DNA from 2 places in the Corynebacterium sp. 21KM1197 genome. Region 2 is predicted to be linked to the other one. Evidence: predicted binding sites of a transcription regulator. Region 2 holds the regulator's gene; the other holds the start of a gene.

Region 1 (14,315 bases), 230 kb from region 2:
ACCTGGAGATGTGCCACCCCGGAATCCACGAGGGAGGAGATGCGGCGCTCCACCTCTGCGAGCGCCCCGGATTCGGTGATGATCTCCGAGAGCCGGGCGAGGGCGGGAGCATCGAGCGGTGAGCCGACGCCGCGCCGCAGTTCCTCGGCGGCCGCCGGATTGCGCTCATCCGTGGCGGCGAGGGCGAGCGCCAGCAACACCGTGCGTTTGCCCTCCCGCAGATCGTCTCCGGCGGGCTTGCCGGTGACGGCGGGGTCGCCAAAGACCCCCAGCACGTCATCGCGGAGCTGGAAGGCGATTCCCACGTCGCGCCCATAGCTCCGAAAGGCCTGGATAACCTCGGGGGTGGCCCCGCCAAGGGCGGCCCCCAGGTGCAGCGGGCGCTCGATGGTATAGGCGGCCGTTTTGAAGCGATTGACCGATTCCGCCAGGCCAATATCCTCGCTGGCCGTGGCCTCTAGGGTGATGTCCAGCAACTGGCCGCCGATGACCTCCGTGCGCATACCGCGCCACGGCTCGCGCGCGCGGAGTAGGGCGGTGTGGGAAAGGCCGGCGTCATGCAGCATGTCATCGGCCCAGGTCAAGGCGAGGTCCCCGACGAGGGTGGCTACGGACTGGCCAAAGTGCGCGCTCGCACCCTGCCAGCCGGAATTGCGGTGGTGGCGTTCCATGCGGCGGTGCACGGTGGGGGCGCCGCGCCGGGTATCGGAGGCGTCAATGATGTCATCGTGAATGAGGGCGCAGGCCTGGATGAGTTCGAGCGCGCTGACTGCCTGAAGCACGGCGCGGGGGTTCTCCGCCCCCTCGCCCTGGGCTAGGCTGTGCGGGCCGTGCGGGCCGTGTGCCCCCAGGAACCCCGCCCACCCGTAGAGCGGGCGAATGCGTTTACCGCCGCCGAGCACAAAATCCCGCAGGCTCTCCGCCGCCTCGGCCACGGGCGCGCCGATGGCCTTGACCTCCGGCAGCCGGGAATCGAGGTATTCGGTGAGGATTTCCTGGGTTGCGGCGGGAATATCGCTGAGCGTAAGCGAGCGGGCGTCATGAGCCACGATGAGGATAGTCCTTTCCGACAAGAGCGCGGGGTGATATACACACGATACCTAGCCGGTGGGACTTTCCCGTGCTGGCAGGGGCGATGCGAGGGGTAGGGGCGCCCCCAGCACGGCAAATGGGCGGGAATCGCCGGGAAAATAGAAGGATCGCAGCACGTCGCGGAAGCCAAAGGAGCGATAGAGGCGAAACGCGCGGTTCGCCTCCCCCGGAACCTCTGGGGTGGAGAGAAGTGCCGTGGGCTCAGGGAGGCCGTCGAGGAGGCGGGCAAGAAGATTCCGGCCTACCCCGCGCCCCTGATAAGCCGGTGCCACATGCACCTCCGTGACCTCAAAGTAATCGTCTAAGAGAGTGGCGGAATGGTGGCGATATAGCAGGCCCCGCTGCACTTGTTGATGCCACCACGTATCCGCCGAGCCGTGAAAACCGTAAACAACCCCCGCGATGTGCGCGGGATCTGCTTGGTGGATCGGGGGTGTGCGCGGGGCGCTTGGCGACGCCCCCGCTGGCTCCGAGGGGGCGACCTGCGTCCGAGAGGCGCGGGGCGGGCTGAGCACGGGGGTGTGCAGTGCGCAGAAGGCGCGGAACCCCGGCAAGGTGCTGTCCTGCTCCCACGCGGCGATCCGGCTTTCGCGGAGGCGGGCGGGGTATTTCATGGCATGGAGATAGACGTCCACGAGGAGGGGTGCGGCGGCGACGAACTCGGTGGGCGTGAGGGCATGGATAGACAGGGGCATGGTGTCTATGCAACCACGTTGGTGTGCGCGGTGCCGAGGCAGGAAGTATGAAGCCAAAATCGAAAATGTGTTCTATAATGCGGGTGGGGTTGTCCCGCGCGGTGTTTAGGGTGAGCGGTGTCAATGAGGGCATGGCACGCCTGGGCTGGGTGCTCATGGCTGTGAATGATTCCGCCGCGGTGTGCGATTGAGGTAAAGGAGAGAGGAAATGGCGCAGGTAATTTCTGCTACGGCGTTGGGGGCATATCGTGGACGTTATCGCGCCGCGCACTCCGTGGGGGGTGGGGCGAGAGGACTTTATGGATAAGGCGAGGGGATTGCTGGCTCAGGCCCTGGCGGAGAATGAGGCCGGTCAATACGGCGAGGCCTTTGAATCCGCGTACCGCTGCGCCCTGCGCGTGGCGGGTGCGGTGCAGGCGGGTGCCCCGGTGGCGCGTCGCCGCCGCGCTCCCGGCGGGGCGTGGGCTCGGTTGCGGTTGGTAGACGGGCGAGGAGGTTATTGGGCGGATCGGTTTGAGGCGTTTTCGCGCCTGCGCTCTCGGTGGAACTCCGGGCTAGAATCGCGGATAGAGGAGCAGGTGGCGCATCAGCTGCTGGATCTGGCCTCTGCCTTTCTTGCCGAGGTGGAGGCGGAACCCGTGGCTCTTGCGGCTGCCGCCTAGTGGCGGTGGGCATCAGGTGCCGGGAACACATCTGCGCTCCACGTCGTTGAGAACATAGTGAGCAGCGAACGGCCGGAATATATTGGGAGGAATCGTGTCGCTATCAGAGCAGGAGCAACGAGCGCTTCGGGAGATTGAGCAATCCCTCTTGGCGGAGGACCCCACCTTTGGGTCCTCGGTGACCGGGGCGCGCGGTGTGGTTGGTGCTGCTCCGGGGCGAGTATTCCGTGGTATTGCCTTGGGGGTGCTGGGGCTGGTCATGCTCATCGGTGGTGTGGCCTTAGCGCAGAACTCGCTGTGGTTTATCGCTTTGAGTGTGGCGGGATTCCTCTTGATGTTCGGTGCTGGTGTGTGGGCGCTTAGGGGTTCCGGGGACGCGGTAATTTCTTCCGGTCGGGCGGCCGGTGGGCGCGCCGGGGTTCAGGGAAAGCCCGCGGGTGGTTCCACGATGGCGAGTCGCATGGAGGAGGACTTCCGGCGCCGCTTTGAGTAGGTCGTGGCGGAAATAACTAATTGAGGGCCCTGTGCTCGCCCCTTGGATGGGGTGGGCGCAGGGCCATCGTGTGTTTGGGGTGGGAGCATCATGTGTTCCCCCACTTTCCCCACCGAGATCCCTCGGTGGGGTCTTGGTGGGTGGGAATGGGCCGTGGGGGAGCGGTGTGGAACCAGGTATTTCTGGGAAAATGCCAGTTCAGAGTGTAAAAGGATGCTGTGAGTATCGGCGGGGTGTGGCTGTGGGGTGATGCCTTTTTCTTATGTCTGGAACGTGTACATAATGTGATGGATGTTGCTGATGTTGTTAGTGTGATTGGGGTGTGGGGAGGGTGTGGAAATATCCCCCACGGGAAAAATAGAGCCATGACCTGTGTTTTCTGGTGTCTTGTGTGACTAAAGTGGCCTTATGGCTAGTTCTGGTGGGGGGAAGTGGGGTAGAGTGGGGCGCACTGGTTGATGTTGGGGAGTGAGAACTCTCCGGCACCGGCTAGGGGAAGGGAAGCCGGTCCCGTGGCAAAGAGTGAAGGAAGGTGGTTCCGGGATGTTTCTCGGTACCTATACTCCGAAGCTCGATGACAAGGGGCGTCTCACTCTCCCCGCCAAGTTCCGCGAGGAACTGGCGGGTGGATTGATGGTTACCAAGGGACAGGATCACAGCCTGGCGGTCTATCCGCGCGAGGAGTTCGCGCAGAGGGCGCGCAAGGCTGCGGCGGTCTCTCGCACCAACCCGGAGGCTCGCGCGTTTATCCGTAACTTAGCGGCGAGCGCCGATGAGCAGCGTCCAGACGGCCACGGCCGGATCACGCTCTCTGCGGCGCACCGAAACTACGCGGGTCTGACCAAGGAGTGCGTGGTGATCGGCTCGGTGGACTTCCTGGAGATTTGGGATGCGGAGGCTTGGTCTCAGTATCAGCAAGAAACGGAAGAGGCATTTTCCTCGGCGGACGCCGACGATGTCCTCGGAGGTTTGCTGTAGAGGCCGGTTGAGAGCATCGCGGCGGAGTGCGCGGAGGACTCTGCCCGATACCGAGTGTTCTGGTGTACTTCCCCGACATCAGAGCCCTCGGATGATCCGGGTGGGGCCCTGCACGCACTCGCTCACACACGGCGGGCGAATGGCTGCCCGGGAGACACAGAGGACACCGGCAGGAAAGGGGGATAGCGGTAACGATGAACGAGCACAAGCAGGAATACGGCGAGCGGCTTTCGGAGAACCACGGGCACGTGCCCGTGCTACGCGATCGCGTCACGGCCCTCCTTGCTCCTGCGGTGGAGGCCGCGAGCGATCACGCGGTGATCGTCGATGGCACTCTTGGCGCCGGAGGCCATGCCGAGCATTTTTTGCGGACCTTCCCCCAGGCGGTGCTTCTTGGCTTTGACCGCGATCCGGTTTCCCTGGAAAACGCCACCCGGAGAATCACCGAGGCGGGTTTTGGCGAGCGATTTTACCCCGTTCACGCCCGGTATGACCAGGTGGCGGAGGTCCTGGACGGGGGCGAGGGGCCGATCATTGATCGTGCTCGCTCTCACGGGATCGCGGGGGCGCTGTATGACCTCGGCGTTTCCTCCATGCAGCTCGACCAGGTGGAGCGGGGTTTTGCCTACCGGGTAGACGCGCCCCTGGACATGCGCATGGATCCCACCTCGGGCCGGACGGCGGCCGACGTGCTCAATACCTATAGCCATGGGGAATTGGCCAAGGTGCTCAAGACCTACGGGGACGAGCGCTTTGCCGGAAAGATCGCCTCCGCCGTGCTGCGGGAGCGAGAAAAAGAGCCTTTTCATACTTCCGGCAGACTGGTGGAACTCCTGTATGCGACGATTCCGGCCGCGGCCCGGCGCACCGGAGGGCACCCCGCCAAGCGCACCTTTCAGGCGCTGCGAGTGGAGGTGAATGCGGAATTGGCCTCCCTGGAGGCGGCGTTACCCGCCATCACCGGCAGCCTGGGTGTGGGCGGCCGAGCGGTGTTCATGAGCTATCAATCCCATGAGGATCGCCTGGTCAAGAGGTATTTTTCCGAGATCACCGCCTCCACCACGCCGCAGGGTCTGCCCGTGGATTTGCCGGGCACGCAGCCGAGTTTCCGGCTGCTAACCCGTGGCGCGGAAAAGGCCACGAAACAGGAAATTGACGATAATCCGCGCGCCGCACCGGTGCGAGTGCGCGCCATTGAGAGAACCCGAACAGACGCCGAGAGCACGATCCCCGGAGGATACCGATGAACTCCCACAGCGAAACGAGCGCTCGTCGTAGCCGAGACATGAGCATGGAGGCCACGACAGGTTCGGCCACTGCTCTGCTGGAGCGCGACGGACGTCGCAACGCGAATGGCACGCGCACCGCTCCCGCCGCTCCGCGCCGCACTCTGCGCAACCCCGTGCGCCGCGTGGTGCCCAAGCCCGCCGTGGGTCGGTTGGGCTCTCGTCAGGTGGTTTCCGTGCGCGGGCGCAGGGTGGCCACGGCGCGGCAGTCCTCCCGGCTGACGCGGATTAGCCTGGTGGCCATCGTGCTTTTGGTGGGGGGCGTGGCACTGGCTATGGCGCTCTCGGGCATTTCTACCCAGCAGACGTTCCGCTTGCAGCAACTCACCGCGCAGGAAAAGCAGCTGGATAACCAGATTGAGACGCTCAATCGCGACGTGGAGACCGCGCGGAGTTCCTCAGAGTTTGTCCGCCACGCCAATGACAACCGCATGGTGGTTCCGCAGCAGCCCGGTATCCTGGCCGTGGAAGAAAACGGTGAGGTGACCGAGCGCCGTCCGGCAGAGGGAGACTCGCGCCCGATCGTGGACGTCAATGGGGCACCGACGCGCGCCAACGCAGCATCGAGTAACCCGGACAAGACCGAGGGAATGGGTGAGAACCTGGAGGCCCTGCCGCAGGGGCAGCAAGCCCCGCAGGCGGGCCAGACGGCACCGGCGCCGCAACCCCCGGCTGGCGGGCAGGCGCAGCCGCCCTATCTGAATTAACGATACGAGCACTAGGGAAGGTGGCATTGGGCAGTGAATCCCCCTCGTGATCGTCGCACCCCGGCGACGCCCCGGTACTCCACCGGGGCGTCGTATCGCCCGGCACCGGCCGCGCGCCCCCGGCCTCAGCAGCGTACCCAGCAGCAGGTCATGCGGCGTCGGCTCAGCCTGGTCCTGGCCTTCCTCGTGGTGGCGGTATTGGTGCTGGCCACCCGATTGGCCTGGGTGCAGGTGATCTGGGGGCCGGAACTCTCCGCTAAGGCCGAGGAACAGCGCGCGCGTATTTACGTGGAACCGGCGCGCCGTGGCGATATTACGGATCGCGATGGCCGGGAAATGTCCTACACCATGCAGGCGCGCTCGCTGACCGTCTCTCCCGATCTTTTGCGCAAGGAACTGCGCGAGCAGAAGGACCTAGAACTACGCATGGAGGTATCGGAGGGCGCGGCAGCGCCCCAGGATCGTGATGCCTACCTTGATGAGCAGGTAGAGGCCACCTTAAAGGATATGGCCGAGCGCATTCCGCAGATGATTAAGGATTCCGGGGCCTCCACCGAGGACGTGGATTCCAAGGAGATCGAGGAGAAACTGCGCGCCGATAGCCATTACGAGGTGTTGGTGCGCAACGTGGACCCGGACGTAGCCGCCCAGATCGCGGAGACCTTCCACGGCGTGGCCGCCGATCACCAGGACATTCGCCAATACCCCAACGGCGCGGTAGGGGAGAATATCCTGGGCAAGGTATCCATGGACGGGCAGGGGCAATTTGGCTTTGAGGCCTCCGGCGACGCCCTGCTATCCGGCATCAATGGCCGCATGACGGAGGACGTATCCACCGACGGCCAGGTGATTCCGGGCACCCTGCGCGATCAGGTTCCGGCTATCGACGGCAAAAACGTGAGCCTCACCGTGGACGTGGACGTGCAGAATTATCTTCAGCAGAAGGTAGAGCAGGCCCGCGCCAATTCCGGGGCCAAGGATGCCGAGGCCGTGGTGCTGGACGCGCACACGGGCGAGGTGGTGGCGATGGCCAATACCGGCACCATTGATCCCAATGGGGACATTGAAAAGCAATTGGAGCGCGGCAAGGACTTTGATAATCCCTCCATTAGCGCTCCCTACGAGCCGGGTTCGGTGGCCAAGATCATCACCGCCGCCGGCGTGATCGAGGAGGGGCTGACCACCCCGGACGAGGTATTGCAGGTGCCGGGCGCGATCAGCATGTCCGGCGTTACCGTGAATGACGCCTGGGCGCACGGAACCGCCCCGTACACCACCACGGGTATTTTTGGTAAGTCCTCCAACGTGGGCACGCTCATGCTGGCCCAGCGCCTGGGCGAGGAAAAGTTTGCGCAGTACCTGGAAAAGTTTGGCATTGGGCAAACCACGGGCGTGGAACTACCCAATGAGTCTGCGGGCCTGCTGCCCTCTCCCGAGCAGTGGTCGGGCGGTACCTTTGCCAACCTCCCCATCGGCCAGGGGATGTCCTGGACTACCTTGCAGATGGCCAGCGTGTATCAGGCCCTGGCCAATGGCGGCGAGCGCGTGGAGCCGCGCATTATCAAGTCCGTGACCAACCCCGATGGCACCGAGGAGGAACTACCCGAGCCCAAGCGCACCCGGGTGGTGCGCCCGGAGACCGCCCGCACCGTGGTGGATATGTTCCGCGCGGTAACGCAGTCCGATCCCACCGGCGTGCAGTCCGGTACCGGCCCGGGTGGCGCGATCGAGGGATACCAGACCTCTGGCAAGACCGGCACCGCGCAGCAGGTGGACCCCAACACCGGGGCGTATTCCATGAGCGATTTCTGGATTACCTTTGCCGGTGTGGCCCCGGCGGATGATCCCCGGTATGTGATCGCCGTGATGCTGGACGATCCCGATCGCGGCGTGGAGCCCGGCGGGCAGGGCGGACAATCGGCGGCCCCGATCTTCCGCGACGTGGCCTCCTGGCTGCTGGATCGGGATAACGTGCCCACCTCGGCGCCGATGGAGGGGTTGCTTACCCTTCAGGCGGGCTAGATCTTTAATTTCAAGGAATAAGGCAGAAAACGACGAGAAGCGAGAAGAGGAAAGATGACAGCAACGCTGGACGCGGTGGTGCGCGTGACCAAGGGCCGGATAGCGCTGGGGCAGGCGGATGCCGCCCAGGCCTTTAGTTCCATGAGCCTGGATTCCGCGGCGGTGGAGCCGGGTGGACTTTTTGCCGCCCTGCCGGGCACGCGGGTCCACGGGGCCTCCTTTGCAGAAAACACCGAGGCCGGGGCGATCCTCACCGATGAGCACGGCGTGGAGATCCTTAAGGCTGCGGGGGAGACTCGCCCGGTGATCGAGGTGGCCGACGTCCGCGACGTGCTGGGCTATGCGGCGGCCGAGGTATATGAGCACCCCAGCGAGAAACTCACCGTCCTGGGAATCACGGGTACCTCGGGGAAAACCACCACGAGTTACCTGGTGGAGGCCGGGTTATTGGCCGCGGGGTATTCGGTGGGGTTGATCGGTACCACTGGCACCCGGATCAACGGGCAGCCGGTGCCCACCTCCCTCACCACGCCGGAGGCCCCCATGCTTCAGGCGCTTTTTGCCCGCATGGTGGCCGAGGGCGTCACGCACGTGGTGATGGAGGTGTCCAGCCACGCCCTGGCCCTGCGCCGCGTGCAGGGCACGCGGTTTGCGGTGGGGGCCTTTAGCAACCTTTCCCAGGATCACCTGGATTTCCACCCCACCATGCAGGATTACTTTGATACCAAGGCGCTCTTTTTCCGCCCGGATTCCTCCCTGCGCGCGGAGAAGGTCGTGGTGTGCGTGGACGATGACTGGGGCCAGCGCATGGCTCAGGTGGCGGGCGAGTATCCCCTGACGGTGTCCACCCGGGGCCACCAAGCTCTGGTGCAGGCTCATGACGTCGAGGTGGATTCCCAGGGCGTACAAACCTTCCGCCTCGATCTGGAGGGCGCCTCTTTGGACGTGCGGTTGCCGCTCCCGGGCCGCTTCAACGTGGCCAACGCGGCGGTGGCCGTGGCCATAGCCCACGCCGCCGGGGTGGACGTGGAGGTATTCGCCCGGGCCCTGGCCACGGTGGCGGTGCCGGGCCGCATGGAGCGTGTGGACGCGGGCCAGGAATACATCGCGGTGGTGGACTATGCACACAAGCCGGCCGCCATCGCGGAGGTTCTGGATACCCTACGCGGGCAGGTGGCGGGCCGCATCGGCATCGCGGTGGGCGCGGGCGGAAACCGCGATCACTCCAAGCGCCCGATCATGGGCGCGGAGGCCGCCCGCCGCGCGGACTTCGTGGTGATCACGGACGATAACCCCCGCGATGAGGATCCCGCCCCGATCCGCGCCGCCGTGCTCGATGGGGCCAGGGAGGCGGCCCAGGAGCGCGAGCCCGCCCCGGAGATCGTGGAGGTGGGGGATCGTCGGCAAGCCATCGCCGCGCTGGCGGGCTGGGCTCGGCCTGGCGACGCCATCGTGGTGGCGGGTAAGGGCCATGAGAACGGCCAGCTCGTTCGGGGCGTGAACCACCCCTTTGATGATCGGGAAGAATTGCGCCGCGCGGTAGAAAAAACTGCGGGAACAGAAAGGTAAATCTTTAAAAGCCCATGATACCGCTTTCACTCGCACAGATAGCCGATATTGTCGGCGGGGAATTGCACGATGTTCCCGATCCGCAGGCCCAGGTGACGGGATTTGTGGAGTTTGATTCCCGCAAGGTCACCCCCGGCGGTTTATTCGTGGCCCTGCCCGGTGCCCGCGTGGACGGGCACGATTATGCCCGCACCGCCGTGGAGGCCGGGGCGGTCGCGGTGCTGGCGGCGCGCCCGGTGGGGGTACCCGCGATCGTCGTTAAGCCCCAGGGCAAGACGGACAGCAACGCGGAACTTTTCCGCCACGATGCCGATGGCTCGGCGGCGGCCGTGGTGACGGCGCTCTCTGACCTGGCGCGCGCGGTGGTGCGGGAACTCAGCCGGGAACACGGGTTGCGGGTGATCGGCGTGACGGGCTCGGCGGGCAAGACCTCCACGAAGGATCTGATCGCCTCGGTGCTGCGGCACCTGGGGCCCACGGTGGCGCCCCCCGGTTCCTTTAATAACGAGATCGGGCACCCCTATACCGCCCTGCGGTGCGAGCCGGACACGAGGTTCCTCGTGGCGGAGATGAGCGCGCGCGGCCTGGGGCACATCGCCCACCTGGCTCAGATCGCCCCGCCGCACCTGGGCGTGGAACTCAACGTGGGCAGCGCACACCTGGGGGAGTTTGGCTCCCGGGAGAACATCGCCCAGGCCAAGGGCGAACTCGTGGAGGCGCTGCCGCGCGAGGGCGTGGCGATCCTCAACGCCGACGATGATTACGTGCTGCCCATGGCCCGGCGCACCCAGGCGCGGGTGCTCACCTTTTCCGCCGAGGACAGGCGGGAGGCGGACCTGCGTGCCACGCAGATCGACCTCGACGACGTGGCCCGCGCCGCCTTTACCCTGAACCATCGGGGGGAGAGCGTGCGGGTGAAACTCCAGGTCTTTGGCGCGCACCAGGTCTCCAACGCCCTGGCGGCCGCGGCGGTGGGCCTGGAAAGCGGCCTGACCCTGGAGCAGGTGGCTGCGGCGCTATCGCAGCACGTCACGGCGTCCGCGCACCGCATGGACGTGCATACCCGAGCCGATGGCGTGACGGTGATCAACGATGCCTATAATGCCAATCCTGACTCCATGCGCGCGGGCATCGCGGCGCTGGCCTACACGGCATCGGCACGCACGGAGGCGCGCTCCGTGGCGGTGCTGGGCGAGATGAGCGAACTCGGCGCCGAGGCGGTGGCCGCTCACCGGGAACTCGGCCGGGAGGTAGCGCGCTACCACATCGCGGACCTGGTGATGGTGGGTGCGAGCGAGGCCTGCCGGGCGACGGCCGAGGAGGCCGCGGCCGGCGGCGTGCGCACGAGCGTGGTGGACACTATCGACGCCGCCGTGGCGCAGCTTCAAGGCCTCCTGAGCCCCGGCGACGCCGTGCTGGTGAAGGCCTCCAATTCCCAGGGGCTCTGGCGAGTGGCCGAGCGCCTGGCGAGCGCGCAAGATGACACCCGAGACGTTTCTAGGTAAAAGCAGGCGAAGGAATCCCCGTGACCCACATCATCATCGCAGGAATCGTTAGTTTCCTCGTCTCCATCGTGACCACCCCCATTCTGATCAAGAGATTCAGCAGCGAGGGGCTGGGCCAGGAGATTCGGGAGGATGGCCCCAAATCCCACCTGCGCAAGCGCGGCACTCCCACGATGGGTGGCATTGCCATCATCGCGGGCATCGTGATGGGCTACGTCGTCACCGGCCTGTATGCCCTCATTACGGAGACGGGATCGCGGGGCTTTACGGCCTCCGGTCTCCTCGTCCTCGGGCTCACCCTGGGGCTGGGCGCCCTGGGCTTTGCCGATGATTCCATCAAGCTTTTTAAATCCCGCAACCTGGGCCTGAATAAGACCGGGAAACTGGTGGGCCAATTGGTGCTGGGCATCGCCTTTGCGGTGTTGGTGCTGCAATTCCCCAACGATAAGGGCATCACCCCCGGCTCCACCAATCTCTCCTTTATCCGCGATATTCCCACCGTGGATCTGGCCCTGGGCGGGGGAATCGGCCTGATCTTTTTCATCGCGTTCATGGTGATTCTGATCAGCGCGTGGTCAAACGCCGTGAATCTCACCGACGGGCTGGACGGCCTGGCGGCGGGCGTGACCTCCCTGGTGATGGGCGGGTACATGGTTCTCACCTTCTGGCAGTACCGCAATTCCTGCTCAGAGCAGGTGGGCCCCGGCTGCTACTCGGTGCGCGATCCGCTGGACCTCGCGGTGATCGCCGCGGCGGCCCTGGGCGCCTGCCTGGGCTTTTTGTGGTGGAACGCGGCCCCGGCCAAGATCTTCATGGGCGATACCGGCTCCCTGGCGCTCGGTGGCCTGGTGGCGGGCCTCTCCGTGGTCTCGCACACGGAGCTGCTGATGATCCTCTTTGGCATCCTCTTTGTGATGGAGGTTTCCTCCGTGGTGATCCAGGTGGCGGTGTTCAAGGCCACCGGCAAGCGCTTCTTCCGCATGGCCCCCATTCACCACCACTTTGAAAACGGCGGCTGGGCGGAAACCACGGTGGTGATCCGCTTCTGGATCATCGCGGCGCTGGCAGTGGCCGTGGGCATGGCCCTGTTCTACGGCGAGTGGGTGGGTGCCACCGATGAATACACCGTGGTGGCCCTGGCCGAGGGCATGGGGGCCTAAGACATGAATAATACGAATAACTCTGTGCTTCGAGAGAACATCCCCGCCGACCTGCGTGGCCCCGTCCTGATCGCGGGCGCCGGGGTATCCGGCACGGCCACCGCGCGCATGTGCGAAGCGATTGGCGTGGAATACTCCCTGGTGGACGATAGGGCGCAGGGCGCCCTGGACACGCAGACGGCCCTGGCGCGGCTGGAGCATTACTCCCTGGTGGTGACCTCGCCGGGGTGGCGGCCGGAGACGGAACTGTTTGAGCAGGCCCGGCTGCGCGAGATCCCGGTGCTGGGTGACGTGGAGTTGGCCTGGCGGCTCGACCAGGCTGGGGTGTTTGGACCGCGCCGCACCTGGCTGGCGGTCACGGGCACGAACGGCAAGACCACCACCACCGCCATGCTGGCGGCCATGATGCAGCGCGGAGGATTCCGCGCGCAGGCCGTGGGCAATATCGGCACGGCGGTGGGCGATGTGTTGTCCGAGGCGGGCGAGGCCCGCGTGGACGTGCTGGTGGCGGAACTCTCCAGCTTCCAGCTTTACTGGTCGCAGCGCTTTACTCCCGACGCCGGGGTATTGCTTAACCTCGCGGAGGATCACCTGGACTGGCACGGCTCCTACGCGGCCTACGCCGCCGCCAAGGCCAAGGCCCTGCGTGGCCCCGTGGCGGTGGCGGGCATGGATAGCCCCGAGGTGCGCGACCTCGTGCGGGCCGAGGGACTGGAAGAAAAGATCATTCCCTTCGGCCTGAGTAAACCCGCTCCCGGTGGCGTGGGTGTATTGGGCGGGCACCTGGTGGATGCGATGACCCTGCGCGGTGGGGAAGAAAACCCCGATGCACAGGCGGCACCGATTGCGCTGGCCCCGGTCGAGGGGATCGAGCCCGCTGGCCCCGCCGGGGTGCTCGACGCCCTGGCGGCGGCGGCCGTGGCGCGCAGCCAGGGCGTGAGCCCGGAGGCCATCGCGGAGGCGTTGCGCGATTTCCACGTGGCCGGGCACCGCGGGCACGTGGTGAGCGAGCACGGCGGCGTGCGCTGGGTGGACAACTCCAAGGCCACCAACCCCCACGCTGCCGAGGCGGCCCTGGCCGCCGAGGAATCCGTGGTGTGGGTGGCCGGCGGCCAACTCAAGGGCGCGGACGTCACCGACCTGGTGCGCGGCTATGGTTCCCGCATGCGCGCGGCGATCGTGCTGGGGCAGGATCGCGGCCTCATCGAGGAGGCCTTGCGCGCCCATGCTCCCCAGGTGGAGGTACACAGCGTGGCGGAAACGGACCCGCGCGCGGCCATGATGGCGGTGGGCAAGATCGCGCAGCGGGTGGCGAGGCCGGGGGACACGGTGCTGCTGGCCCCGGCGGCGGCCTCCCTGGATATGTACACCGGCATGGGGCAGCGCGGCGATATGTTCGCTGCGGCGGCGCTGCGGGCGGCGGCCGAGCAGGGCACACAGGGCGTCGATAGCGGCGGCGTCGATAAGCAGGTCACAGCAGAACCGGAACCACCGTCGAGGTAGGACAGGGAGAACCCAGATGAGCACCACCACCGCACCGACGGCCCCCACCGAGCCACCCTCAAGGATTACCCAGGCGATTCGTCGGCTCAATCGCGCGATGGACGGGCAGCCCGGCCTGGATTACCTGATGCTGCGCATCACCGTTTTCCTGCTCACCGGCATTGGCCTGGTGATGGTGATGTCCTCCTCCATGACCTGGTCCATCATCGAGGGAGCCACGGTGTGGAGCACCGCGCTGCGCCAGGGCAGCATGGTGGCGGCGGGCCTGCTGATGTTCTGGGTGTGCCTGAAGATCCCGCCGCAGACGGTGCGCAAGTGGGCCACCGGGATCTTGCTGGTGGCCGTGGTGCTGCTCATCGCGGTGTTGATTCCAGGCATTGGTACCGGCCGCGAGGAGGTGGGCTCCCAGTCCTGGATCGTGCTGGGGCCGCTGCGCTTGCAGCCCTCGGAGTTTGCCAAGGTGGCGATTGCCATTTTCGGTTCGCACTTTTTGGCTAATCGACGGGTGGAGAGTTCCGGTCTGCGCAGTCCCTACACGGTTTTTACGGGTATTGCTATTGCACTCATGCTGCTGATTATGGCGGAGGGCGACCTGGGCATGGCCATTTCCTTTGCCATCGTGGTGCTCTTTGTGCTGCTTTTT
Region 2 (14,315 bases):
GCGGGCCTCGGCGGTCTGGGTGAGGGCGTCGGCCGCCATGTAGGTGTGCGCGATGCCGGTGGGGCAGGCGGTGATGGCCACCACGCGGGTGACCTTGGCCTCCTCATCGGCCTTATTGGCAGCGGCGGTTGCCTCGGCTGCGGGGGTAGCCTCCGGGGCGGGCTTCTTTTTCTTCGGCGCGGCATTGACCACGCCGGTGACCAGTTCCACGATCTCCTCGGGAGTGGTGGCCCCGCGCAGCCCCTCCAGGAAGTCCTTGCGCACCAGGGCTCGGGCGAGCTTGGAGAGGATCTTGAGGTGTTCCTTGCCCCCGCCCTCCGGGGCGGCGATGAGGAACACCAGGGAGGCATCCCCGTCCGGGCCGGAGAAGTCCACCGGGCGGCGGAGGCGAGCAAAGGCGAGGGTGGGTTCGGTGACCGCTGCGGAGCGGCAGTGCGGAATGGCCACGCCGCCGGGAACGCCCGTGCCGGATTTCTCCTCGCGGGCGCGGGCGTCGCTGGCGAGCAGGGCGGCGTCGGTAGCCCGCCCGGCGGCGGCCACGAGCCCCGCCAGGTTTTCGATGACGGCGGCGGGTTCACCGCCGTAATCCACGTCGAGGCCGACGAGGTCGGCGGTGATGATGGGAGAGGACATCGGTTTTCCTTTCTTTCTTGCTATACCGAGTGCTGCTTTCCAGCGCGGCTCAAGCGTGGTCGATGGCGCTAATCTGAGTCTTTTCCATGTCTACCTGCTCGGGGCGGGGCAGGGTAGTGCCGGGTAGGGCTGCGGCGGCGCTGCCGTAGGCCACGGCCTGGCGCAGGCACTGCTCGGGAGCGTTCCCGTTCGTGGCGGCCAGGAGATAGCCGGCCAGGGAACTATCCCCGGCGCCCACGGTGGATACCACCGTGGTGGGCGGGGGCGTGGCCTTCCACGCGCCCTGGGCGGTGACGAGGACGGCACCGGCGCCGCCCAGGGTGACCAGCACGGACTCCACCCCGCGCGCCACGATGGAACGGGCGGCCTCCACCACGGGCAGATAGTCTCCGGCCTCGGCCTGGTGCTCCAGGTGCAGGCCATCGCAGCCCACCAACTGCCCCAATTCCAGCCCATTGGGCTTGATGAGGTGGGGAGCGGCGCGCTCAAAGCTTTCTCCCAGGGCGATCATGGCGGCGTCCGAGGTATCCACGGCCACGCGGGCCCCGGGAACCTCCGCGCGCAGGTGGGCCACCAGTTCCCCGTACCAGCCGGTGGGCAGACCCGGGGGCAGGGAGCCGGAAAGAGCGATCCACGCGGCGTTGTGCTGCCGGGCGGTGCGCACGAGGGTATCGAGCAGGAGATCGCGCACCTCCGCGCTGATGAGCGGGCCGGGGCCGTTGAGCTTGGTGGTGGTGCCATCGGGCTGGGTGATGGTGGTATTGGTGCGCACCCGCTCCTGCATGGCAATGGCGAGGTGCGGAATGGACTCCTGAGTGGCGAGTTCGACGAAAGGATCGGTGCTTGCCGCCGGAAAGAGAGCGAGGGTGGGCCGCTGCGCGAGGTGGATGGCGTGGGCCACATTGACGCCCTTGCCGCCGGCTACGTGATCGAGGGCGCTGAGCCGGTGAACGGAGCCGGGGGAGAGGGGTTCGGGGAGCGTCAGGGTGGCATCGACGCTGGGGTTGGGGGTGAGCGTGAGTATCACGGGGTTCCTTGGGTCTATCGTTGGGCCGGGCCATTGGGAGATGAACGTCACTATTGATGTCTGATTATGTCTTAATCCTTTCGCTTGGTGCCCGAAAAGTCAAGAGGTCTTATGTCTGGTTGGGGGAGATATGTGGCTTATGCGATGTTTGCTCGGGCAAGTTTCGGGCAGGTTGCTGTGGCGTGGTGTCCGTAACCCCGGCTAGAGTGGTGCGCATGACCGAAGGCTCTGGAAACAATGCTTCTGCTCACCTCACCGCAAAGGGCACCGGCGTGGTTGCGGGTATCGCCTACGCGGACGTGGTGTGGGTGCGTCCCCGCCCCGAACTTCCCACCGGCGGCACCACGATTCCCGAGGAAGAACGGGAGGCGGAGTACGAGAAGTTTGTCGCGGCGGCCGACGCCGTGGCGGAGCGTCTCGACGCCCGCGCTAACAGCGCCGAGGGCCCCGCCGCCGAGGTGTTGGGGGCTACCGCCGGAATGGTGCGCGATCGGGGTTGGCGCAAGACCGTGCGTAAAAATATCCGATCGGGCATGGACGCCGCCTTTGCCACGGTGGAGGCCACCGCCAAGTTCGTGGCCATGTTCAACGCGGCGGGCGGCGTGATGGCGGAGCGCACCACCGACCTGCGCGATATTCGAGATCGCGTGATCGCGCAGTTGCGCGGCGAGGAGGAGCCCGGCCTGCCCGCCATCGAGGGTGAGGTTATTCTCTTTGCCGATGATCTTTCCCCGGCCGATACCGCCGCCCTGGATATCGAGCATTATCGCGGACTGGTTACGGAACTCGGCGGGCCCACCAGCCACACGGCGATCATCGCCCGCCAGCTCAATCTGCCCTGCATCGTGGCCGCCGGGACCTCGATCCGCGACTTTGCCGCGGGCACCAAGGTGCTTATCGACGGCTCCGTGGGCACCGTGAGCAGCGGCGCGGACCCGGAGGAGGCGGCGCGCATGGTGCAGGAATCCCAGGAGCGCGCCGCCAAGATCGCCCAGTGGACGGGCCCCGCCAGCACCAAGGACGAGCACCGGGTGCAATTGCTCGCCAACGTCCAAGACGCCAACGCCGCGCGCATTGCCGCCGATACCCAGGCGGAGGGCATTGGCCTCTACCGTACGGAGATGAGTTTCCTCTCCGCCACGGAGGAACCCTCGGTGGACGAGCAGGCGGCCCTGTACGGCAAGGTCTTTGCCGCCTTCCCGGAGTCCAAGGTCGTGGTGCGCACCCTGGACGCGGGCTCGGATAAGCCCATCGCCTACGCCAATATGAGCGAGGAGGAGAACCCGGCCCTGGGCGTGCGCGGCCTGCGCATTGCCCGGGATAACGAGGCCCTGCTTACCCGCCAGCTCGATGCCATCGCCCAGGCCGCGCAGGGGCGCGGCGATCAGGCCCCCACCTGGGTCATGGCGCCGATGGTCTCCACGGCGCGGGAGGCCGAGTGGTTTGCCTCCCTGTGCAAGGAGCGCGGGCTCACCCCGGGCGCGATGATCGAGGTGCCCGCCGCCGCGCTCATGGCGGATAAGATCATGCCGCACCTGGACTTCGTCTCCATCGGCACCAATGACCTCACCCAGTACACGATGGCTGCCGATCGCCTTTCTTCCCAGTTGGCGTATTTGACCGATCCCTGGCAACCCGCCGTGCTGCGCCTTATCCAGCACACCTGCGTGGTGGGGCGCGATACGAATACTGCCGTGGGTGTGTGCGGCGAGGCCGCCGCCGATCCGCTCCTGGCCTGCGTGCTCACCGGCCTGGGCGTGAACTCGCTTTCTGCCGCCTCCACAGCCGTGGCGGGAGTGGGCGCGCAACTCGCGGAGGTAACCCTGGAGGAGTGCGAGGCCGCCGCAGCGGCGGCCCTGGCCTCCGAGGGGGCCTCGGAGGCGCGCGACGCCGTGCGCGCGATCCTGGCGGTATAGAACCGCCATACAGGGCGGTGGGCGAGACGAAATATCTTGGCCCACCGCCTTTGCGCTGGCTCTAGGAGGCCAGCACCACCTCTATGTCGCGGTCGCGCAGGCTCTGCACATAGGACTCGGGCGCGTTGCTATCGGTGATCACAACGTCAATATTCTCGATGGCGGCGAAGCTCACCAGGTAATCGTTGCCGATCTTGCTGGAATCGCACAGCACCACCACCCGGCGGGCGTTGGTGACCATTGCGGACTTGATCGCGGCCTCCTGGGCATCGGCGGTGGAAAGGCCGTGATCGAGGGTGAGGGCGTTCGTGCCGATGAAGGCCACGTCCGCCCGCATGAGGGCCAGGGTGCGCAGGGCGGTATCGCCCACCACGGCCTGCGTGATCGCCCGGACGGAGCCGCCCAGCAGTTGAATCTCGCTGAGCCCCTTATTGGCCATCGTCAGCGCGATGGGCAGGCTATTGGTCACGATCGACCACTGATTTGCCTGGGGAGTATCCGCAATGAGGTCGGCCAGGGCGGTGACGGTGGTGCCGGCATCGAGGAAAAGTCCACCACCGGGGGAATCCGGGAGGAAGTTGAGTGCGGCCCGGGCGATGGCGGACTTGGCGTTGGGCGCGGAGCGCAGGCGAGCGTCCAGGGAGAGCTCCGTGGTTTGAAAGGACTGCGTGGCCACGGCACCGCCGTGAACGCGGTGCACGATCCCATCGCGGTCGAGCACGGCGAGGTCGCGGCGGATGGTCTCGGCGGTGACGTCAAACTTCCGGGAGAGTTCCGTCACGTTCACCCTGCCCTCGACGGCAGTCTGGGCGGCGATCTGACGCCGACGCTCCTCTGCATACATGGCGGTCATTCCTTTCCACTTGGGTCCACTCGGGGTCTGCTCAGACTCCAATCGGATTATCCGGGTCGGTTTCCCGGAACCATTGGGGCTGCTCTTGGTCGCACCTTGGCGGCAGCCGGGGCGTGAACCCCTCAAGATGACCCCATTGTTCCATAAAAACCACATTTGCCTTGTGGGATTGATTGACCTCGTGTTGGCTCGGGCCAAATGTGGAGGTCAGAAAGTGAGAAAGGCGGAGAGTGGAGGAGAGAATACCCCCTTTTCGGGGGTGAGTAACTATAGTTTCCGCATGACAGATACCACCTTGCCCATGATCTGCCCCTGGGAGCCGTCGATGGGGTCAAAGGCCTCATTGTGAGGTAGGAGCCACACCCCAGTGGAATCTCGGTGGAACTCCTTGACGGTGGCCTCCCCGTCGATGAGGGCGGCCACGAACTCGCCCTCCTCTGCCACCGGCTGAGAGCGCACCACGATCCAATCGCCGTGCAAAATACCGGCATCGCGCATGGATTCCCCGGATACCTTCAGCATGTAGAGTTCCCCGTCTCCCACCACATCGCTGGGCAGAGGGAAATAGTCATCGACGTTTTCCTCCGCCAGGATCGGGGAACCTGCGGCGATATTGCCCAGGAGCGGAACGTAGGAGGTGGCTGCGGCCTCGGGCGGAGCCGATGTCTCCGGTGCGGCGGTTTGCTTCTTGGCGGGGGCGGGGTCACCCGGGAGGTGCCGCACGTCTACCGCGCGGGGCTTGTTGGGATCGCGGCGCAGAAAGCCCTTTTTCTCTAGCTCCTTGAGCTGGTACGCCACCGAGGAGGTGGATTGGAGGCCTGCCGCATCGCCAATCTCTCGGATGCTCGGCGGGTATCCGCGTAGGACCACGGCGTCCCGGATCACCTCAAGGATTCGACGCTGCCGTGGGGACAACGTGGAGAGATCAGGGGCGTCCTTGTCTGCGCTGGGGCCACTGGGGGTGCGGGGCATGTGCGGTACTCCTTCGCCGGTGCGATTCCAATGCCCTTCACTGTACACAATGCCGGGGGCTGTTTGGGACGGGTGTTCGAAGATTTTTGCCCTGGGGCTAGACAGGGGTGCGGATGGGTGCTATAACGGGTATCGAACGCTTTATCGAACACCTGATCTACCGTATGGGTTGGTTTGTTCGATGGGTATTGACTGATGTTGTGCAGGAACAGGCCCTAGGAAGGATAGTGCCATGACTACCTCATTTGCTCCGATTAACCACGGTGATCTCTCCGCTCGCCCCGTTCCCCCCTGCGGCGGTGTGGGAGCCGGGTGAGGGGTTTGCTGCGGTGGGAGACTTAAGGGGCGTTCGAACGCTCACTCATTCGAATAGGGGATTAGATGGAGTGAGGGGTGATGCCCCGATATTCGAGCGCAGCGATGGCATGTCGGATGGAACACGTCCGCGACGCAGCCCCACCGATCGGATCACCACGTACCTGGTGGGCGGAGTCTTTGGGCTGAGTGTGGTGCTGGGAGCGGTATTCCTCACGGATGAGGGGCCCGATCCCGCCGTGGAGATGGGAATGGATATTCACGCCGGAGCGGTGTCCGCCGCGCGTTAAGGGGAGAGGTAATAGAATCGGGCCGGTATCTATTTCATCGTTGCACCGCAAGATTTTGCCACAAGGAGGCATGGTTTTCCGTGTACTGCCCCTTTTGCCACCACACCCATTCCAGGGTGATTGATTCCAGAGTGATTGACGCCGGTGCGGCCATTCGACGCCGCCGGGAATGTAGTAGTTGCTCTGGACGCTTTACCACCGTGGAGAAGGCGATCCTCCTGGTGGTCAAGCGCAATGGGGTCACGGAGCCGTTTAGCCGTGAGAAGGTGATCACCGGCGTGCGCCGCGCCTGCCAGGGGCGCGACGTCTCCGATGACTCCCTCAAGCGCCTGGCTCAGCAGGTAGAGGAGACGGTGCGCAGCCACGGCAGTTCCCAGATCAACGCCAATGCCATTGGCCTGGCGATCCTGGAGCCGCTGCGCGAATTGGACGAGGTGGCCTATCTGCGCTTTGCCTCCGTGTATAAATCCTTTGACTGCGCGGAGGACTTTGAAAAGGAGATCCGGCTCATGCGTCGCCGTGCCCGGGAGGGACGCGGCGACATAGCCACCCATGAGATTTAGAGTTTGTCTATCGCCCGCATGATCCGCTTGCGCGAGACAGGTTGCGCGGTGCCCAGCCGCTGTGCAAAGAGGCTCACGCGGAATTCCTCGATCATCCAGTAGATTTCCTTGACCGGCCTGGTTTTTTCCGCTCCCTTGGGCTTGGCGGCGAGCACCTTGCGCAGGTGCGTGAGCACCGTGTCCACCTCGTCTTGCCGGGCGGCGTCCTTATCGGGATCGCGGTTCATCTCCTCCAGGCGCAGATTCATCGCCTGGAGATAACGCGGGAGGTGCTTGAGGTGATTGATCCCGTGCACAATGAGGGCCTTGGGAGGGAGGAGAAAGTTGAGTTCCGCCCGCATGTCGTCGATGGCCGGGCCCTCCCACTCGTTTAACTCATCGGCCACGCGCTCGTAGGAGACCAGCGCCGGGGCAATGGCCACGATGCTGCGGCGAACCTCGCCCGCCACCTTGGGCACGAGGGTGTCGCGCAGCCCGGCGAACTCCTCGGGGCTGCGCACGGGGCCTCCGGCGGCAAGCAGAAGATCCCTGATGGCGGCCACGCGGGCCTCCTCCACGATTCCCTCGACGCCGCCGTGCGGATAGTGCTCTAAGGCCACGCGCTGTTGCAGCGGGAGCCCCTTGGTCATCTGCTTGGCATTGACCGTGACAGCCCGCATGAGCAGGGTGAGCGTGGTGGTGAGCATGGATTGATCCGCAGCGGTCTTGGTGGGCAGCACCACCACGGAAATGGCTCCCTCGTTAAGCCGGAGGGCGGGGTAGGCGGTCACGGAGTGTCCGTCCACGGTGGTCTGCACGGTTTCCGGGATGGTGCCCAGGGTTTCTGCCGTCCACTCCTTAGCGGAGGTGGTCTCGGAGTAACTTCCCAGGCGATCCATCGAGGAGCGAATCTGCGTGGCCTGGCGCTGGCGCAGGGCCTGGACGTCCTTGTCCGCGTCGATGATCTTGCCTCGCTTATTCACTGCGGCAAAGGTCATGCGCAGGTGGGCGGGCAGGGCAGCAAGGGAGAAATCCGTGGCGTCGATGCCGGTGCCACCCAGTCTGCGGAGCCCGGCGGCGAGGGATTCCCGCAGGTCCTCGCCGGGATTGAGCAGGGGGGTGACCTTCTCCGCGAAATCGGGGGCGGGCACCACGCTGCGGCGCAGCCCCTTGGGCAGGCTGCGGATGAGTTCCGTGACCAATTCCACGCGCAGGCCGGGCACCAGCCACTGGAACGGGGCGGGATCGATGCTGGCGAGCATGGGCACGGGGATGAGCACACGCACGCCGTCATCCTTGCTGCCGGGGGTAAAGGAGTATTCCAGGCGGAATTGATCCCAGTGATCGGGAAAGAGATCCTGGGTAATCTCCTGGGCATCATCGTGCAGCAGAGCCTCGGGGGAGAAATCCAGCGCGGCGGGATTCTCGCGGCGCTTTTTCTTCCACCAGGAATCAAAGTGCGCGCCCGTGGTAACGGTGCGGGGTATGCGCTGATCGTAGAACTCGTAGAGCACGTCCTCATCGGCCACCAGGCCACGGCGGCGGGCCTTTTCCTCGATCTCTGCGGCCTCGGCCAACTTGGCGGCATTATCGTGGAAAAAGTGATGGCGGGTGGCCCAATCGCCCTCGATGAGGGCGTGCCGGATAAACAGGGATCGCGCGGCCTCGGGGTCCACCCGGTGATAGGGCACGGTGCGATCCGCGTAGATGGTCACCCCGTAGAGGGTGGCCTTTTCCCGCACCACCGCGGCCGCCTTGGAGCGTGACCACACGGGATCGGAATACTGCCGCTTGAGTAGGTTTCCGGCCAGGCGTTCCACCCAGGCGGGATCAATGGCGGCGACGTCCCGGGCCCACAGGCGGGAGGTCTCCACCAGCTCGGCAGCCATGACGAACTCCGGGGGCTTTTTGGCCAGGGCGGAGCCGGGGAACACCATGAACCGAGTGTTCCGGGTGCCGTGGAACTCCTTGGAGTTGCCGTCGCGCTGGCCGATATTCATGAGCAGCCCGGCCAGCAGGCTGGAATGAATGGCCTCCGCATTGCCTGGGGCAGTGTGGGCGGTGGGTGCGCCGCTTGCCGACGTACGCGCAGCCGGAGCCGAGGTATCGTCTGCGGGACGGGGGATATTCCACCCCAATTGCTTGGCCACATCGCGCAGTTGGCGCACCAGATCGCGCCACTCGCGCGAGCGCATGTAGTGCAGGAACTCGGCCTTCATCAACCGGCGCAGCCCGTTGCCGCTGAGCTCCTCCCGCTTTTGTCCAAGGTAATCCCAGAGTTTGAGGTAGCTGAGGAAGTCGCTCTTTTTATCGCGGAACCGGGCGTGCAGTTGATCCGCCTGGGCTTGGTGATCCAGGGGGCGCTCCCGAATATCCTGGGTGGTCAGGGCCGCCACGATCACGATGACCTCGTGGAGGCACCCCAGGCGCTGGGCCTCTACCAACATGCGGGCCAACCGAGGATCGACCGGAATGCGGGCAAGGTCGCGGCCGATCCGGGTGAGTTTGGGCAACCCTTCGGGGCGCGGCTGAGAGATAGCGCCGAGTTCGTGCAGGAGGGTGAGTCCATCGCGGATATGGCGGGCTTCCGGGGGCTGCACGAAGGGGAAACGAGCAACATCGCCCAGGCGGAGCGAGGCCATTTGTAAGATGACGCTGGCGAGATTTGTGCGCAGAATCTCCGGGTCGGTGAATTCCGGGCGGGAGAGAAAATCCTCTTCAGAATACAGTCGAATGGCCACGCCCTCGGCCACGCGCCCGCAGCGCCCGGAGCGCTGATTGGCACTGGCCTGGGAAATGGGCTCGATGGGCAGCCTTTGCACCTTGGTGCGGGTGGAATAACGGGAAATGCGCGCGGTGCCGGTGTCCACCACGTAGTGAATACCGGGAACCGTCAGGGAGGTTTCTGCGATATTGGTGGAAAGCACAATGCGCCGTCCCGAGTGGGGGGAGAATACCCGGTGTTGCTCCTGGTTGGAGAGGCGGCCAAAAAGCGGCAGAATGTGCGTTCCGCGCCAGCGCCGGGATTCTAGGAGTTCCATGGCGTCCCTAATATCGCGCTCGCTGGGAAAGAAGCAGAGAATATCGCCGGGCCCCTCGGCCATGAGTTCCTCGATGGCGTGGACGAGGGCGTCCGGGTCATCGTCATCGGGGCGGTATCGAATTTCCACTGGATAGGTGCGCCCGGATACCTCGACGATGGGCGCGGGATTGCCCTGGGAGTCCGCGAAGTGCTGGGCAAAGCGTTCGGGATCAATGGTGGCCGAGGTGATAATGATCTTAAGATCGGGCCGCTTGGGGAGCAGTCGTTTGAGATAACCCAGGAGGAAGTCGATGTTGAGCGAGCGCTCGTGGGCCTCGTCGATAATGATGACGTCGTAGGCGTTGAAAAAGCGATCGCGTTGCATTTCCGCGAGGAGAATACCGTCCGTCATGAGTTTCACGGCGGTGTGCGGGCTCACGCGATCATCAAAGCGAATGGCATATCCCACGGATTGCCCAATATCCTGTCCGAGTTCCTGGGCTATGCGCTCGGCCACGGTGCGCGCGGCCAGGCGTCGTGGCTGGGTGTGGCCGATCATGCCTCGACGGCCAAAGCCCAGTTCCAGGCAAATCTTAGGAATCTGAGTGGTCTTACCCGAACCCGTCTCACCGGCGATGATCACTACCTGGTGCTCCTTGATCGCCTGAGCAATATCCTCGTGCCGCGCGCTCACGGGGAGTTCCTCGGGGTAGGTAATCTCCGGGATCAGCGCGGCGCGGCGCTCTACCTCGGCGCAACCACTATCGACGTCCCGCGCCAGGGCCTCCCAGTCCTCGGCGGTGGTGGCCTCGCGGAGGCGGCGGCGAAGGGAACGCTCCTGAGCGAGGGGGACGTGGGGGAGCCGGGCGGCGATGTGCTCTTTGAGGTTGGAAGTATTCATGCTATCGGCAGATTTTAGGCGATCCGGGGCCGCGCACCAACGGTTAGGTAGCATGGACTGTGATTTATGTCCGAAGAATGAGGAAAGGGAGATCAATGACGTATCCTTCTGTTCCGCACCCGGAGGATGCTCCGGGGTTTGGGGCATATCCCGCCTATACGCCGGATAACACCCCGGATGCTCCCACCCAGGGATCGGGCGTTGTGGATGTTTTTGCGGCGGTGAAGTGGGCTTTTCGCGCGGTATTTAGCAATAAGCGCGTGTGGATACTCGGTTCCTTCCTGCTGTTATTGGTGCTGGGTGTGGTGGGTGCATCGCTGGGGGTGTATCTGGCCAAGAGTGGGGTGGATCTTTTCGCCACTTCGGGAATAGCCGGTAACTTGACAATGACCATTCTGGGTGCAGTATCCACTGTTCTCGTAACGCCCTTTCTTTATTCCGGTGCCCTGGCGCAGGTGGATAAGGAAAAGGGGCGGTGGAGTTACTTCTTTGAGAACCTGAACTATGGTTCCGTTGCCATCACGGCGCTGCTGGCCACCGCGATCAATTATTCCCTTAGCTATGCGGTATCGGGGATCTTCGGTCTCCTCGGCAGCCTTATGGGAGAAACCGGGGAAGCGGCCCTGGCCGGTATTGGTGCGCTCATCGGCGGTATCCTGGGTATTTTCCTGGCGCCCCTGATTTACCTGTGGGATTGGTTTGCCGCCGATGGCCAAGACGTAAAATCCGCTATTCGCAAGGGGATTGAGGCCGGTAAATGGAACTATTGGCAGTTGCTGCTGTACGGCCTGCTTGCCCCCATAGTCGTGGGGATTTTGTGCCTGTCCACCCTGGGATTGGGGCTGCTTGTTTTTCCGGCCGTGTACCTTTTGTCCAACGCGCATATCGCCAGGCAGGCCTCGGGCGGCGTTGTGCCTGCGCGCACATAGAGTGTTGCGATAGCCTGGGTTGCACACCCGTGTAAATAAAGAAAGGAAGGGAAATAGCAATGACCTATCCCTCTACCCCGCACCCGGAGGATTCTCCGGGCTTTGATAAGTATCCGCAGTATAGCCAGGAAACTCCCGAGTGGGCGCAGGAAAAGTCCGTGCAGGGCACGGGCAAGGTGAACCTGGGGGCGGCAGTGCCCTGGGGTTTCAAGGCGACGTTTTCTAGTTGGTACATCTGGATTCTTGGCACCCTCGTCCTGGGCTTTGTGGCCATGGCGCTCTACGCGGTGCTAATGATTCTGCCGAACATGGAGCTGATGGAGACCAACCCCGATGCCGCCGTGGACGCGATGAACGCGGGCTGGGGGCAATACGCCCTGAGCCTGGCGCAACTTCTCATCATGCCCTTTATTCTCACCGGAATGTTGGCCCAGGTGGATAAGAAGCGCGTGGGCCTGGGGGACTTCTTCCGGAATGTGCGGTACTTCCAGGTGTTGGGGCTGTCCCTCGTGCAGTCGCTCCTGGGGCTCATTGGCGTTGTTCTCATCGTGTTGCCCCTGGTGGCGCTGGTGATGAACACGGTCACTAATAGCGTCTTTATCCTGGTGATCACGGGCGCGGCGCTCCTTCTGAGCGTCCTGGTGAGTCCGTTCTTTGTGCTCTGGGATTAGTACGCCGCCGATGGATATGGCTTCAAGGAATCCATCGTTTTGGGCTTTCAGGCGGGCAAGCGTAATTACGGCATGCTGCTGCTCTTTAGCATTGTGGGCGGTATCGCGCTCACAGTGGGTGGTGTTTTCACCCTGACTCTCGGCTTTTTGATCTTCCTGCCCGCGTATTACCTGATGTACGCGCACATCTTCCGCCAGGCCAGCCAGGGCGCGCTGCCCACCGCCTAGTGTGCGTTCGGCCGCAGCGGCACGGCGGTGCGATACGCGCGGGTGATGATGGTTCCCAGTTTGGTGAACTCCGCCGCGCGGGAACTAGAGGCCCGGTACGCCAGCCCCACGTGCCGCTCCGCGCTCACACCGGGGGCAAAGGTGGCGATGCTTAAGCCCGGGCGCTGGCACTCCGTCTCCACCGCGCTGATGGGCACCAGCGTGGAACCCAGACCCCCGGCCACCAGTTGCACGATGGTGGTCAGCGAGGAAGCCCGGGTGACGGCGCTGGCGGCCTCGCCGGGGTTGAGGTCGGCCTTGCGGCAGAGATCCACGATTTGATCGTGGAGGCAGTGGCCGTCGTTAAGCAAAAGAAGCCGCAGTTCCTCCAGCGCCTGAAGCGTGAGGTCGTGTCGCCCGGCGAGGTGGTGCGCGGAGGGCACCACCACCACGAAGTCCTCCTGGTAGAGGGGGATATCCACGAGCCCGGGGGCCTCGGAGGGGAGGGCGAGCAGGGCGGCGTCGATACGCCCATCGCGCAACATGGATACCAGGTGGGTGGTGCGATCCTCCACGATGCGCGGCTCTAGCTCGGGGTATTCCTGTTGCAGCAGTGGAAGCAGCGTGGGCAGCAGATACGGGGCGATGGTGGGGATCACCCCGAGAGTGAGCGGGCCGGCGAGTTGCCCGTAGGAGCCGCGCGAGTGCGCCACGAAGATGTCGGTGGCGTCCAGGGTCGCCTTGGCGTAGGGCAGCAGGCGCTCACCGATGGGGGTGACGATGACCTTGCGCGTGGAGCGCTCGATGAGTTGCACTCCGATCCCGTTTTCCAGGGCGGAGAGCGCCTGGGAGAGGGAGGGCTGGGAGATGTTGAGCTTGGCTGCGGCGGTGCCAAAGTGCTTGTTGTCAGCGATGGTGACAAAGGTGCGGAGCTGGGCAAGAGTTGGCCGGTACTCTTTATTGTGCATAGTCCATCACCTTAACCTATGACACCGGCGGGGAGCCATTAATAACTCCTTGTTTTGCTTATCGACGCCCCGAACGGACCCGGGAGAGCGCTCAGTGCGCGTCGATCCGCAGCGAGGAGAAGCGCACCTCCCCGGCTTCATCGGAGGCGTCCAGGTCCACCACGGCCTCATAGGCAAAGGAGTTATCCCCCTCCGGGTCCTTGAAGATCTGCCGCACCCGCCAGGCGCGCCCCGTGGTGTCCAGCCGGAAATACTCCGGGCCGCGCGCCTGGGGGCCGGTATCGAGGTCGGAATACTGGTCGAAGTATTCGTCCATGGCGGCGGGGAAGTCCGGTGCGTCCTCGATGTAATCGGTCAATTCCGCCAGGCGATCCTCCTTTTCCCAGGCAAAGAGTTCCACCAGGCGGAACATGGCATTGCGCACCATGATGGTAAAGGCCCGGCGGTTGGCGGTGAGCGCCGTGGGATCCTCCACCCCAAAGGCCAATTCCTGTTCCACCACGGCCTGAGAAATGGGGGCATCGGGATCGGCCATGTGTGCCCATTCGTCCACGAGGGAGGAATCCACCTGCCTAATTAATTCGCCCAGCCACACGATGATGTCCTCTAATTCCTCCGTGCGATATTCCGCGGGAATAGAGTGCTGAAGCGTGCGCCAGGCATCGGTGAGATACCGCAGCACCACGCCCTCGGAGCGGGCGAGGGAATAGGTGGCCACCAGGTCGGAGAAGGTCATGGCGTGTTCGATCATGTCGCGCAACACGGATTTGGGGCTCAACCGAAACTCGCGCGCCCAGGGAGCGCCCTGGGAGAAGGTCTCAAAGGCGTCCTCCAATTCTTCGCTCAGGGGCATGGGCCAGGTGATTTCCTCGATGATCGCCATGCGTTCGGTGTAATCCACACCATCGGCCTTAAGCTCCGCAATGCGATCCCCCCGCGCGGCCTTTTGCTGGGCTACCAGAATGGGGCGGGGATCGTCCAAAATGGCCTCAAAGGTGCTAATCACGTCCAGGGTATAACTCTCCGATTCCGGGTCCAGCAGCGTGAGCGCGGCCAGAGCAAAGGGGGA

Evidence for each region. The regulator LexA, encoded in region 2, represses DNA repair genes until DNA is damaged. The targets are predictions, from matches to a motif close to CGAACANNTGTTCG.
Region 1: the regulator LexA is predicted to act here: its motif matches at 1,848-1,861, upstream of OLW90_RS07645 (SAV_6107 family HEPN domain-containing protein).

What each region holds. Positions count from the first base shown of each region.
Region 1 covers NZ_CP123907.1:1,565,377-1,579,691, reverse strand. Annotated here, with positions in the region: gene OLW90_RS07655 (polyprenyl synthetase family protein) at 1-1,073, opposite strand, end outside; gene OLW90_RS07650 (N-acetyltransferase) at 1,101-1,787, opposite strand; gene OLW90_RS07645 (SAV_6107 family HEPN domain-containing protein) at 2,087-2,449, shown strand; gene OLW90_RS07640 (DUF3040 domain-containing protein) at 2,544-2,942, shown strand; gene mraZ (division/cell wall cluster transcriptional repressor MraZ) at 3,486-3,920, shown strand; gene rsmH (16S rRNA (cytosine(1402)-N(4))-methyltransferase RsmH) at 4,115-5,167, shown strand; gene OLW90_RS07625 (hypothetical protein) at 5,164-5,913, shown strand; gene OLW90_RS07620 (penicillin-binding protein 2) at 6,064-7,935, shown strand; gene OLW90_RS07615 (UDP-N-acetylmuramoyl-L-alanyl-D-glutamate--2,6-diaminopimelate ligase) at 7,990-9,504, shown strand; gene OLW90_RS07610 (UDP-N-acetylmuramoyl-tripeptide--D-alanyl-D-alanine ligase) at 9,519-11,009, shown strand; gene mraY (phospho-N-acetylmuramoyl-pentapeptide-transferase) at 11,030-12,169, shown strand; gene murD (UDP-N-acetylmuramoyl-L-alanine--D-glutamate ligase) at 12,173-13,672, shown strand; gene OLW90_RS07595 (FtsW/RodA/SpoVE family cell cycle protein) at 13,689-14,315, shown strand, end outside.
Region 2 covers NZ_CP123907.1:1,339,880-1,354,194, reverse strand. Annotated here, with positions in the region: gene OLW90_RS06590 (fructose-specific PTS transporter subunit EIIC) at 1-633, opposite strand, end outside; gene OLW90_RS06585 (1-phosphofructokinase family hexose kinase) at 683-1,660, opposite strand; gene ptsP (phosphoenolpyruvate--protein phosphotransferase) at 1,876-3,576, shown strand; gene OLW90_RS06575 (DeoR/GlpR family DNA-binding transcription regulator) at 3,638-4,420, opposite strand; gene lexA (transcriptional repressor LexA) at 4,697-5,401, opposite strand; gene OLW90_RS06565 (hypothetical protein) at 5,827-6,006, shown strand; gene nrdR (transcriptional regulator NrdR) at 6,087-6,569, shown strand; gene hrpA (ATP-dependent RNA helicase HrpA) at 6,566-10,471, opposite strand; gene OLW90_RS06550 (hypothetical protein) at 10,567-11,400, shown strand; gene OLW90_RS06545 (hypothetical protein) at 11,460-12,071, shown strand; gene OLW90_RS06540 (hypothetical protein) at 12,111-12,299, shown strand; gene OLW90_RS06535 (hydrogen peroxide-inducible genes activator) at 12,296-13,246, opposite strand; gene OLW90_RS06530 (DEAD/DEAH box helicase) at 13,338-14,315, opposite strand, start outside.